Regions from separate parts of the Rhizobacter sp. P3_C12 genome, predicted to be linked through region 2. Evidence: riboswitches for the same ligand, from Rfam matches in the RefSeq annotation. Region 2 holds a riboswitch; the other holds the start of a gene.
What was found. A riboswitch is a leader RNA that binds a small molecule or an ion and turns the genes downstream of it on or off. The one in region 2 is predicted to bind S-adenosylhomocysteine.
Positions count from the first base shown of each region.

Region 1: linked by a shared signal. The riboswitch ahead of ahcY (adenosylhomocysteinase) and the one ahead of metH (methionine synthase) in region 2 are both predicted to bind S-adenosylhomocysteine.

Region 1 is NZ_JBFUGW010000054.1:19,059-24,896, reverse strand. Features, by position in the region: gene AC1DXV_RS11485 (aldo/keto reductase) at 1-903, shown strand, start outside; gene AC1DXV_RS11480 (hypothetical protein) at 982-2,103, shown strand; gene AC1DXV_RS11475 (HAD-IIB family hydrolase) at 2,064-2,906, opposite strand; S-adenosyl-L-homocysteine riboswitch at 2,989-3,073, shown strand; gene ahcY (adenosylhomocysteinase) at 3,153-4,580, shown strand; gene AC1DXV_RS11465 (TlyA family RNA methyltransferase) at 4,589-5,356, shown strand; gene metF (methylenetetrahydrofolate reductase [NAD(P)H]) at 5,353-5,838, shown strand, end outside.
Region 2 is NZ_JBFUGW010000024.1:2,524-8,361, forward strand. Features, by position in the region: gene AC1DXV_RS06430 (DUF1800 domain-containing protein) at 1-895, opposite strand, end outside; gene metH (methionine synthase) at 1,142-3,856, opposite strand; S-adenosyl-L-homocysteine riboswitch at 3,957-4,032, opposite strand; gene AC1DXV_RS06440 (OmpA family protein) at 4,151-4,786, shown strand; gene AC1DXV_RS06445 (homocysteine S-methyltransferase family protein) at 4,840-5,838, opposite strand, start outside.

The DNA.
Region 1 (5,838 bases), on a different contig from region 2:
GGCCGCGCGCTCGATGCCGGCATCAACTTCATCGACACCGCCGACGTCTATTCCGAAGGGCTGTCGGAGCAGATCACCGGCCAGGCGCTGCGCAACCTGAAGGTGCCGCGCGACAAGGTGGTCGTCGCCACCAAGGTGTTCGGCGAGACCGGCGCCAAGGGCGTCAATTCGTCGGGCATGTCGCGCTTTCACATCATGGACGGCGTGAAGGCGAGCCTGAAGCGCCTGCAGCTGGAGCACATCGACCTGTACCAGATCCACGGCTTCGACCCGTCGACGCCGATCGACGAGGCGGTGCACGCGATGGACACGCTGGTGCAGCAGGGGCATGTGCGCTATGTGGGCGTGTCGAACTGGGCGGCGTGGCAGATCGCGAAGGCGCTGGGCATTGCCGAGCGCGACGGCAAGGCGCGCTTCGAATCGCTGCAGGCCTACTACACGATCGCCGGGCGCGACCTGGAGCGCGAGATCGTGCCGATGCTGCGCAGCGAGCAGGTCGGGCTGCTGGTGTGGAGCCCGCTGGCCGGCGGCCTGCTGAGCGGCAAGTACGGGCGCGACGGCCAGGGTGCCGAGCAGGGCAGCCGGCGCACCACCTTCGATTTCCCGCCGGTGAATCGGGCGCGTGCCGACGATTGCATCGGCGTGATGCGCGGCATCGCCGAGGCGCACGGCGTGTCGGTGGCGCGGGTCGCGCTGGCCTGGGTGCTGCACCAGCCGGCCGTCAGCAGCGTGATCATCGGGGCCAAGCGAGTCGAGCAGCTGGACGACAACATCGCGGCGACGGCCTTGAAGCTGAACGCCGACGAGTTGGCGGCGCTGGACCAGGTCAGCGCGCTGCCGGCGGAGTACCCGGGGTGGATGCTGGCGCGGCTGGCGGGGCAGCGGGCGGCGCGGCTGGGGTGATCCGTCAGGGGTGGGGAAGCGGAACTCTCTGGTGCGGCATGGTCACCCAACAACTCCATCCCATTGAGGCTGCAGGTCATGTTGAAAGTGAAAGAGCGATTCCGACTTCTTGTACAGAAGAATGGATATACAGAGAGAGTGAGTGATTCTGACGGTGAAGATCAGCCTCCCAACGGAATTGGGCGACGGACAATAGAAATCCGCCAGAACGCCCGCAAGAAGACGAGCGAGGCAAAACTCTCGTTCGCGGAGTCTTCTGCCGATGAGGAGACTTCGCCGGTGCGAAAGACATCCGACCAAGTAGTCGGCAGGGCAAAGCGAGGGTCCCAATCTCCGCCGCAACAATTCTCCAACCTTGCGCGCGATCGCCTCCAGCGTGGAGGGCATGTCTTCGACTCGAAGGCATGCTCCGAGAATCGCGAAACATTCCGTGAGTGCGCTTGGGCGTTGCTTGATGGCGGACGGAACACACGCTTGTCCCAGGATGACGTGCTGAGCCACCTCCGGATGGCGACTTTTGCGGTCAATCTGGGGGCGGAGTTCCTCGACGGCGACCAGGTTTTCTTGCGTGAGTTCTCAAGCCGGTGTCTGGCGCTCGAAACGAGATACCCGAGCAACAAGGACATCGCTGCACTTGCCGAGTCGCTGAGCGGCTGGAGCACAAGCCTTGCGAAAGATTTGGATGAGCGTGGCACCGCTCGGACCACTGTCGTGGTGGGGCCGTTCCCGCAATACGGGTCCCGCGATGGGGAGTTGGAGCCGAAGGAGGCCACTCCCAGCATCAAAAAGCGCCGGATTGAGTTTCTCCGAGGTGCCGTTTTCAAAGTGCAGAATTTGAAGGACGCGAGTGCTGCCGATCTGGTTGCCTTGTTGCAAGGCTCCAGAGAAGACGTCGGTCCGAAATACGGAGCTCGTCAGCAACTTCGGCTTTGCGCGCACGTGATGAGGCACCGCCGCGATCTGGGCCCTCAGGAGCGATTGCAGGTTCTCGCTCACGCTGTTGTGGCGATGCGGGAACAACCGAATTTGAGCCTGGAAGACCAAGGCAAGGCCATGACACTGTTCAAGCAGGTCAGACGGTCTCTCGTGGACGGCGATTTCGGCGAGAACTCGGAGCACGCAGCCGCTTGGCTGTACGAGTTCGGGCAGCGAGTGGTGAACTACGGCAACGAGGAAGGGAAGTTGCGGGCGCTGTCTTGAGTTGCGCGCAGCGTCTGGGCCACCTCCGCGAATCCCTTGCCCCGCTCCCCGAGGGTCAGGTACGCCGGCCATGTGTGCAACCGATCCGCGAACTGCATCAGGTTCGCGACCCCCACGCTGACCGGGAAGTGCCCGAACATCGCCTGGTCGTTCGTCGAATCGCCGACGTAGGCCCAGGCGGGGGTCTCGGCATCGAGCGAACGCCCGAGCAACCGTTGCACGATCCAGCGCGCGCCGCTCAGCTTGTCGTGCTCGCCGTACCAGCCGTTGATGTGGATCGAGCTGACGGTGGCGTTCATGCCCTCGCTGCGCATCACCTGCAGCACCGCGTCAATCTGCGGCTGCGTCAGGTGGGCGAACTCGCTGTGGTCGACGGCGATGTCGGTGACGCGGCCGGCGCTGTCCTGCGCGAGCGCCGTGCCGGGCACCTCGTCGAGCACGCGCTGTGCGGTGCGCCGCAGGCGCAGCGTGTTGCGGGCGCGGGTGTCCTCGTCTTGCGCGTACTCGATCTGCAGACGGCCCGTCGCATCGCGGAACAGCGCGACCGCGCCGTTCTCCGCGACGATCGCGTCGATCGGCCAGTCGCGCGCGAACGGCTCGCTCCAGCCCATCGGCCGGCCGGTGATCGCGATCACCGGCAGCCCGGCGTCGCGCAGCGCCTGCAAGGCGGCCAGCGCCTCGGGCTCGATCGCGCCGTCGCGCGTCAGCGTGTCGTCGATGTCGGTCAGCACGCCGCGCACGCTGCGGGCCAGTTCGGGGCTCAGTTCTGAAAGGGGGCGAGGACGGCGCGGGGCGAGGGACATGCCCCGCAGTCTTGCACGACCCGCGGCCAAAACGCACGCAACGCACTGGAATCCGCCCGATCCGGCGACTACAATCCCTGCACTTTCCGAGGAGCGTTGCAAGGCCGGTTGTCGTCACGACAGCCGCCCCAGGCTCGGGAATTCAAATGCAACCGCGCTCACCCGCACGATGGTCCCTCGTGGGTGAGTCATGACATCCCCCCTTTGCCGACTGCGTGCGGGTTCCCTGAACGACTGGAGCCCGACATGAACGCTGTTCTCAAGCCTTCCCAAGACCACGCCATCGCCGACATCTCGCTTGCCGCCTGGGGCCGCAAGGAGATCCGCATCGCCGAGACCGAGATGCCCGGCCTGATGGCCATCCGCGAGGAATTCGCGAAGACGCAGCCGCTGAAGGGCGCGCGCGTCACCGGCTCGCTGCACATGACGATCCAGACCGCCGTGCTGGTCGAGACGCTGCAGGCACTCGGCGCCCAGGTGCGCTGGGCCTCGTGCAACATCTTCTCGACGCAGGACCACGCCGCCGCGGCGCTGGTCGAGAAGGGCACCCCCGTCTTCGCCTACAAGGGCGAGAACTTGGTCGACTACTGGGACTACACCCACCGCATCTTCGACTTCGGCCCGAAGGGCAGCGAAGGCGAAGGCCCGAACATGATCCTCGACGACGGCGGCGACGCCACGCTGCTGATGCACCTGGGCCAGCGCGCCGAGAAGGACATCAGCGTGCTCGACAAGCCCGGCAGCGAGGAAGAGACCTGCCTGTTCGCGAGCATCAAGGCCAAGCTCGCGCAGGACCCGACCTGGTACACCCGCAAGAGCGCGCAGATCCAGGGCGTGACCGAAGAGACCACCACCGGCGTGCACCGCCTGAAGGAAATGAGCGCGAAGGGCACGCTGCTGTTCCGCGCGATCAACGTGAACGACTCGGTCACGAAGAGCAAGTTCGACAACCTGTACGGCTGCCGCGAATCGCTGGTCGACGGCATCAAGCGCGCCACCGACGTGATGATCGCCGGCAAGGTGGCCTGCGTGGCCGGCTATGGCGACGTGGGCAAGGGCTCGGCCCAGGCGCTGCGTGCGCTGAGCGCCCAGGTGTGGGTGACCGAGATCGACCCGATCAACGCGCTGCAGGCCGCGATGGAAGGCTACAAGGTCGTGACGATGGAGTACGCCGCCGACAAGGCCGACATCTTCGTGACGACCACCGGCAACAAGGGCGTGATCCGCCATGAGCACATGGCCGCGATGAAGGACCAGGCGATCGTCTGCAACATCGGCCACTTCGACAACGAGATCGACATCGCGGCGATCGAGAAGTACGAGTGGGAAGAGATCAAGCCGCAGGTCGACCACGTGATCTTCCCGGATGGAAAACGCATCATCCTGCTGGCCAAGGGCCGCCTCGTGAACCTCGGCTGCGGCACCGGCCACCCGAGCTTCGTGATGAGCTCGAGCTTCGCCAACCAGACGATCGCGCAGATCGAGCTGTTCACGCGGCCCGAGAAGTACGAAGTCGGCCAGGTCTACGTGCTGCCCAAGCACCTCGACGAGAAGGTCGCCCGCCTGCACCTGAAGAAGGTCGGCGCGATGCTGACCGAGCTGACGGACGAGCAGGCCGCGTACATCGGCGTGCCCAAGCAAGGCCCGTACAAGCCCGACACCTACCGCTACTGATCCGACCCATGCGCATCGACCAGCTGCTCGTCTCCGCGGGGCTGGCGCCCACCCGATCGGCCGCCCAACGGCTGATCGAGCGAGGCGCCGTCCGCTGGCTCGGCCCCAAGGGCTGGGCTGTTCCCAAGAAGGCCGGCGAGGACGTGCCGGAAGGCTGCGAGCTCGAGATCACCGACGACGCGGAGCTGCGCTTCGTGTCGCGTGGCGGGCTCAAGCTGGAAGGTGCGCTCAAGCATTGCAAGATCGACGTGACCGGCCTCGATTGCCTGGATGCGGGCCAGAGCACCGGTGGCTTCACCGATGCCCTGCTGCAGGCCGGTGCAGCCCGCGTGGCCGGCATCGACGTCGGCCACGGGCAGTTGCACCCGAAGCTGCAGGCCGATGCGCGGGTGCAGTGCTTCGAAGGCGTCAATGCGCGCGACGTGACCGGCTCGGCCTTCGAGGCCGCGTCGACGCCGCACGGCTTCGGCTTCGTCACCGGTGACCTGTCGTTCATCACGTCGACGCACGTGCTGCCCACGCTGGCGCACTACCTGGCGCCCACGGGGCACCTGCTGCTGCTGATCAAGCCGCAGTTCGAGCTGCAGCCGGCGCAGATCGGCAAGGGTGGCATCGTCAAGGACGAACGGCATTTCGCCGAGGTCGAGACGCGCATCCGCAAGGCCTGCAGGGAGCAGTTCCTCCAGGTGCGCGCCTATTTCCAGAGCCCGATCAAGGGCAGCAACGGCAACACCGAGTTCTTCGTGTGGGCCGTGCCGTCCGAGGATGTTGCATGAACCGAGTTCCCGTCAGTCTGGAGTTCTTTCCGCCGAAGACGCCCGAGGGCGTCACCAAGCTCGCGGCCGTGCGCCAGCAGCTGTATGCGTTGAAGCCGAGCTTCTGCTCCGTCACGTATGGCGCCGGCGGCTCGACGCAGGACGGCACGCTGGCGGCCGTGCAGGCGATCCTGGCCGAGGGCGTCGAGGCGGCCTCGCACTTCACCTGCGTCGGCGCCGACCGCGCGTCGGTGCAGGCCAAGCTGGCGCAGTTCCAGGCCGCGGGCATCCGCCGGCTGGTGGCGCTGCGCGGCGACCTGCCGAGCGGCTACGGCGGCTTCGGCGAGTTCCGCTACGCGAGCGAGCTGATCGCGTTCATCCGCGAGGCGACCGGCCGCCAGTTCCACATCGAGGTGGCGGCGTATCCCGAGATGCATCCGCAGGCGAGGTCGCCGCAGGCCGACCTGCAGGCCTACGTCGAGAAGGTGAAGGCGGGCGCCGAT
Region 2 (5,838 bases):
CGGTGGCCGAGTGGAAATCGGTGTTGCTCGCGTACTTGTTGTAGCCCTGCATCGGCTTCCAGTCGCGGTCGGCGTTCACGTCGCCGCCGAAGAAGCGGGTGCGCGTGCGGTCGGCGGTGTTCGGGCCGGCGTACCAGCTCAGCCCGGTGAACACCTTGGCGAGGCCGGCGATGTCGTCGTGCGTGTAGGTCTCGGGGTTGCCGCTCTTCACCGTGCCATCGGGGTTCAGCTGGTAGAGGCCGATCGAGAACAGCTGCATGATCTCGCGCGCATAGTTCTCGTCCGGCACGCGGCCGGTCTTCGCGTCTTCCTTCTGGTTGCGCAGGCTGGTCAGGTAGGCGCCCATCATCGGGTGCATCGTGATCGCCCCGAGCAGGTCGCGGTAGTTGCCGAACGCATGCTGGCCCAGCACGTCGTAGTAGTCGGCCACGCCGCGCGGCAGGTTGCTCAGGGTCGAATCGACGAACGACACCACGAAGATCTGCGACAGCACGTAGGCCGCGCGCTGGCGCAGCTGGTCGTCGCCGGTGATCGCCTGCGTCCAGTACGACTCCATGAAGTTGCTGGAGGTGACGTTGGTGCCGGCCGCCGCCGCGGCATTCATCGCCGCGGTCATGTAGTCGCGGTGCCGCTTCTGCGGCTTGGCCATCTGCTGCTCGAGCCAGCGCCGGTAGCCGACCTGCGCGAGCTGGTCGATGTCGGCCGCGGTCGGGCCGTAGGTCGCCTGGGTCAGGAAGCGCGCAGCCGCCTCCTTGGTCGGCGGCGGGCCGCTGTCGGCCGCGCTCTCTTCGTCGTTCTTGTTGCCGCCGCACGCGGCCAGCAGGCTGATCAACAGCGCACCGGCCCACAGGCGGGAGGTCTTGCGGATGGCGAATGTCGGTGGAAGCGATATCACTTCAGTCTCCCTCGGTGCGGTGCGTACGACCTGATACGGGTCGTTTGCGTGCAGGAGACATACCAGCGACATCGTCGGACACCGCCTACAGGGTGTCGGCTGGAAAAGCGCCCATCCTTGGCAGATGGACCGGGCTATCTGGCGTCGAGGTGTGTGCCGGGCTGACGTGAACGGTCGGCGATGCGTTCGGATGCTTCGGATGTAACGAACGGCAACCTGCGTTGCCGCGGCCTCGTCATCCCTCGGTCACAACAGCGCCGACAGCGAACGCTTCACCAGCGACGCATCCTGGCCGCTGCGCGCGGACCAATCCTGCAGCTGGTCGTCGCCGATCTTGCCGACGTTGAAGTACGTCGCCTCGGGGTGCGCGAGGTAGAAGCCGCTGACGCTGGCGGCCGGCGTCATCGCGAGGCTTTCGGTGAGCGCCATGCCGATGTCGGCGCACTGCAGCACGCGGAACATCTCGGCCTTCACCGTGTGGTCCGGGCACGCGGGGTAGCCGGGCGCAGGGCGGATGCCGCGGTACTTCTCGGCGATCAGCTCGTCGTTGCGCAGCGATTCATCGGCCGCATAGCCCCAGAACTCGGTGCGCACGCGCTGGTGCATGCGCTCGGCGAAGGCCTCGGCCAGGCGGTCGGCCAGCGCCTTGAACATGATCGCGCTGTAGTCGTCGAGGTCGTCGAGGAACTGCTTCTCCTTCTTCTCGGTACCGATGCCCGAGGTCACCGCGAACAGGCCGATGTGGTCCGCCACGCCGGAGCCCTTGGGCGCGATGAAATCGGCGAGGCAGCGGTTCGGGCGGCGCTTCTTTTGCCCGTTCTCGTCGATCACCGGCCGCTCTGTCTGCATGCGCAGCCCGTGCCACGTCATCAGCACCTCGCTGCGCGTCTCGTCGGTGTAGATCTCGATGTCGTCGTCGTTGACGGTGTTGGCCGGGTACAGCCCGATCACGCCGTTGGCCGTCAGCCAGCGGCCTTCGATCAGGCGCTTCAGCATGCGCTGGCCGTCGCTCAGCACGCGGCGCGCCGATTCGCCGACGATGTCATCGGTGAGGATCGCGGGGTAGGGCCCGGCCAGGTCCCAGGTCTGGAAGAACGGGGCCCAGTCGATGCACTGCGCGATCTCGGCCAGGTCCTGATTGCGGAACACGCGGCGGCCGGTGAACTTCGGTGCCGTCGGCACATGGCCGGTCCAGTCGATCGGCGTCTTGTTGGCACGCGCCTGCGCCAGCGACACCAGCGGCGTGGCCTTCTTGTTCGCATGCTGCTCGCGCACGCGCAGGTAGTCGGCATTCAGCTCGGCGATGTAGGCGGTGGCCTTCTCGTCGCTCAGCAGGTCGCTGCAGACGCTGACCGAGCGGCTCGCATCGGGCACATAGACCACCGGCCCGTCGTAGTGCGGCGAGATCTTCACGGCCGTGTGCACGCGGCTGGTGGTGGCGCCGCCGATCAGCAGCGGGATCTTCTTGATGCGGAAGTGCTCGTCGCGCTGCATCTCGGCGGCGACGTACTGCATCTCCTCGAGGCTCGGCGTGATCAGCCCGGACAGCCCGATGATGTCGGCGCCCTCGACCTTGGCGCGCGCGAGGATGTCCTGGCAGGGCACCATCACGCCCATGTTGACGACCTCGAAGTTGTTGCACTGGAGCACGACGGTGACGATGTTCTTGCCGATGTCGTGCACGTCGCCCTTCACGGTGGCGATCACGATCTTGCCCTTGGCCTTGGCCTCGCCGCCGGCCTCGACCAGCAGCCGCTTCTCTTCCTCGATGTAGGGCAGCAGGTGGGCCACCGCCTGCTTCATCACGCGCGCGCTCTTGACCACCTGCGGCAGGAACATCTTGCCCTGGCCGAACAGGTCGCCGACGACGTTCATGCCATCCATCAGCGGGCCTTCGATCACGTGCAGCGGGCGGCCGCCGCCGGCCTTGATCTGCTGGTACACCTCTTCGGTGTCCTCGGTGATGAAGTCGTTGATGCCGTGCACCAGCGCGTGGCTCAGGCGCTCGCGCACCGGCTTGGCACGCCACGCGAGCTTGGCGCTGTCGTCCTTCGCGGCGCCCTTGGCGGTCTCGGCGATCTCGATCAATCGCTCGCCGGCATCGGGACGGCGGTTCAGCACCACATCCTCGACGCGCTCGCGCAGCTGCGGCTCGAGGTCGTCGTACACGCCCACCATGCCGGCGTTGACGATGCCCATGTCCATGCCGGCCTGGATCGCGTGGTACAGGAACACGGTGTGGATGGCCTCGCGCACCGGCTCGTTGCCGCGGAAGCTGAAGCTCACGTTCGAGACGCCGCCCGACACCTTGGCGCCCGGCAGGTTCTGCTTGATCCAGCGCGTCGCGTTGATGAAGTCGACCGCGTAGTTGTCGTGCTCCTCGATGCCGGTCGCGATCGCGAAGATGTTCGGGTCGAAGATGATGTCTTCCGGCGGGAAGCCGACCTCGTCGACCAGCATCCGGTAGGCGCGCTCGCAGATCTCGACCTTGCGCTCGAAGGTGTCGGCCTGGCCCTTCTCGTCGAAGGCCATCACCACGGCCGCCGCGCCGTAGCGGCGCACCAGCTTCGCCTGGTGGATGAAGGGCTCGACGCCCTCCTTCATCGAGATCGAGTTGACGATGCCCTTGCCCTGGATGCACTTCAGGCCGGCCTCGATGACCTCCCACTTCGAGCTGTCGATCATGATCGGCACGCGCGCGATCTCGGGCTCGCTCGCGATCAGGTTCAGGAAGCGCACCATCGCCGCCTTGCTGTCGAGCATCGCCTCGTCCATGTTGATGTCGATCACCTGGGCGCCGTTCTCGACCTGCTGGCGCGCCACGCTCAGCGCCTGCTCGAACTCGCCGTTCAGGATCATCCGCGCGAAGGCCTTCGAGCCGGTCACGTTGGTGCGCTCGCCGATGTTGACGAACAGGCTGCCCTGTCCGATGAGCACCGGCTCCAGCCCCGACAGCTTCATCGGCGGAACGGGGCGGGCGGCAGAGGGTGTGGAGGCGGTCATGGCGGGTCGGCTGGCACCGCCCCGGAGCTCACCCGGGGCGCATGCGGATTCATCATGCGAGGGGTGAGCGTGGTTGCAAGCTTCCAAGCCTGGCGGCAGCCCGATGGGCCGCCGTCGCAACGCTCCTTGGAGAGGCGCATTTTATGCGGGCAACCCCGGTGAGCGCCTTGGTTACAACTCGGCAAACCCCTGATGCGGTCGTGGTGCACGGAGCGTGTCCAATCCGGGATCCACGACTGGACTGCTTCTGCCGTGAACAACAACACACGATTCCTCGCTCGCTCTTCCGTTGCCGCGGCTGCCATCGCGGCTGCACTGCTCGTTGCCTGCGGCGCACCGCCGGTCAGGCCGCTGCCGGCGCCGGCGCCCTCGGTGCCCGGTTCCGCACCGGGCCCGGTCTACGGCCAGGCGGCCTCCGGTGTGGCGCGCAGCTGGTCGCCGCAGATGGAGGCGGTCGAGCGGCAGCTGGCCGCCAGCCTGAACGGCACGCCGATGGCGCTGGCGCGCACGACCGACGAACGCCTGTGGCTCACGCTGCCGGGCGATGTCGCCTTCGAGCCGAACCGCTCGGCGCTGAAGCCGGTGGCCACCGGGCTGCTCGACAAGGTGGCGGGGGTGCTGCGCAGCCAGCCGCAGCTGGAGCTGCGCATCGTCGGCCACACCGACAGCAAGGGCTCGGCGGCCGGCAACGATGCGCTGTCGCTGGACCGCGCGGCGAGTGCGCGCGACTGGCTGGTGGCACGCGGCCTGTCGCCGGTGAAGATCGGCGTGGCCGGCCGCGGCTYGCGCGACCCGGTCGGCAGCAACGACGACGAGGCCGGCCGCGCGGCGAACCGGCGCGTGGAGATCCTGATCGGCGAGCGGGCGGTGCGATCGGGAAGCAAGTAGYCCGGATGCCAATCCGGGTTTCGTGAATCACCGATCCCGGATTGGCATCCGGGCTACGCGGCCATGAGCCCCGAGAACAGCGGGTCGTGACGCGACCTGGGGCGATAGTTCCCGACCCGCTTCGCGATCTCGGCGATGTGCGCCGGCGTCGTGCCGCAGCAACCGCCGGCGATGTTCAGGAAGCCGGCGCGCGCGAACTCCTCGACCAGGCTGCCGGTGATCTCCGGCGTCTCGTCGAAGCCGGTGTCGCTCATCGGGTTCGGCAGGCCAGCGTTCGGGTAGCAGCTGATGAAGGTGTCGCCGGCCACCTTGGCCAGCTCCTCGATGTACGGCCGCATCAGCGTCGCGCCGAGCGCGCAGTTCAGCCCGATCGCGATCGGCCGCGCGTGGCGCACGCTGTGCCAGAACGCGCTGACCGTCTGCCCCGACAGGATGCGCCCCGACGCGTCGGTCACCGTGCCGGAGATGATCACCGGCAGCCGCTCGCCGGTGTCTTCCATCAGTTCGTCGAGCGCGAAGATCGCGGCCTTCGCGTTCAGCGTGTCGAAGATCGTCTCCACCAGGAACAGGTCGCAGCCGCCTTCGAGCAGCCCCGCCGCCTGCTCGTAGTACGCGGCACGCAGTTCGTCGAAGCTCACGTTGCGCGCGGCGGGGTCGTTCACGTCCGGGCTGATGCTCGCGGTGCGCGGCGTCGGGCCGAGGGCGCCGGCCACGAAGCGCGGCTTGTCGGGCGTGGCGTACTTGTCGCAGGCCTCGCGCGCGAGCCGCGCGGCCACCACGTTCATCTCGCGCGCCACCTCGCCCAGCCCGTAGTCGTCCTGCGCGACGCTGGTCGCGCCGAAGGTGTTGGTCTCGATCAGGTCGGCGCCGGCCGCGAGGTACTGCTCATGGATCTCGCGGATCACGTCGGGCCGCGTGAACTGCAGCAGCTCGTTGTTGCCCTTCAGGTCCTTCGGGTGGTCGGCGAAGCGCTCGCCGCGGTAGTCGGCCTCGCCGAGCTTGTAGCGCTGGATCATCGTGCCCATCGCGCCATCGAGCACCACGATGCGTTG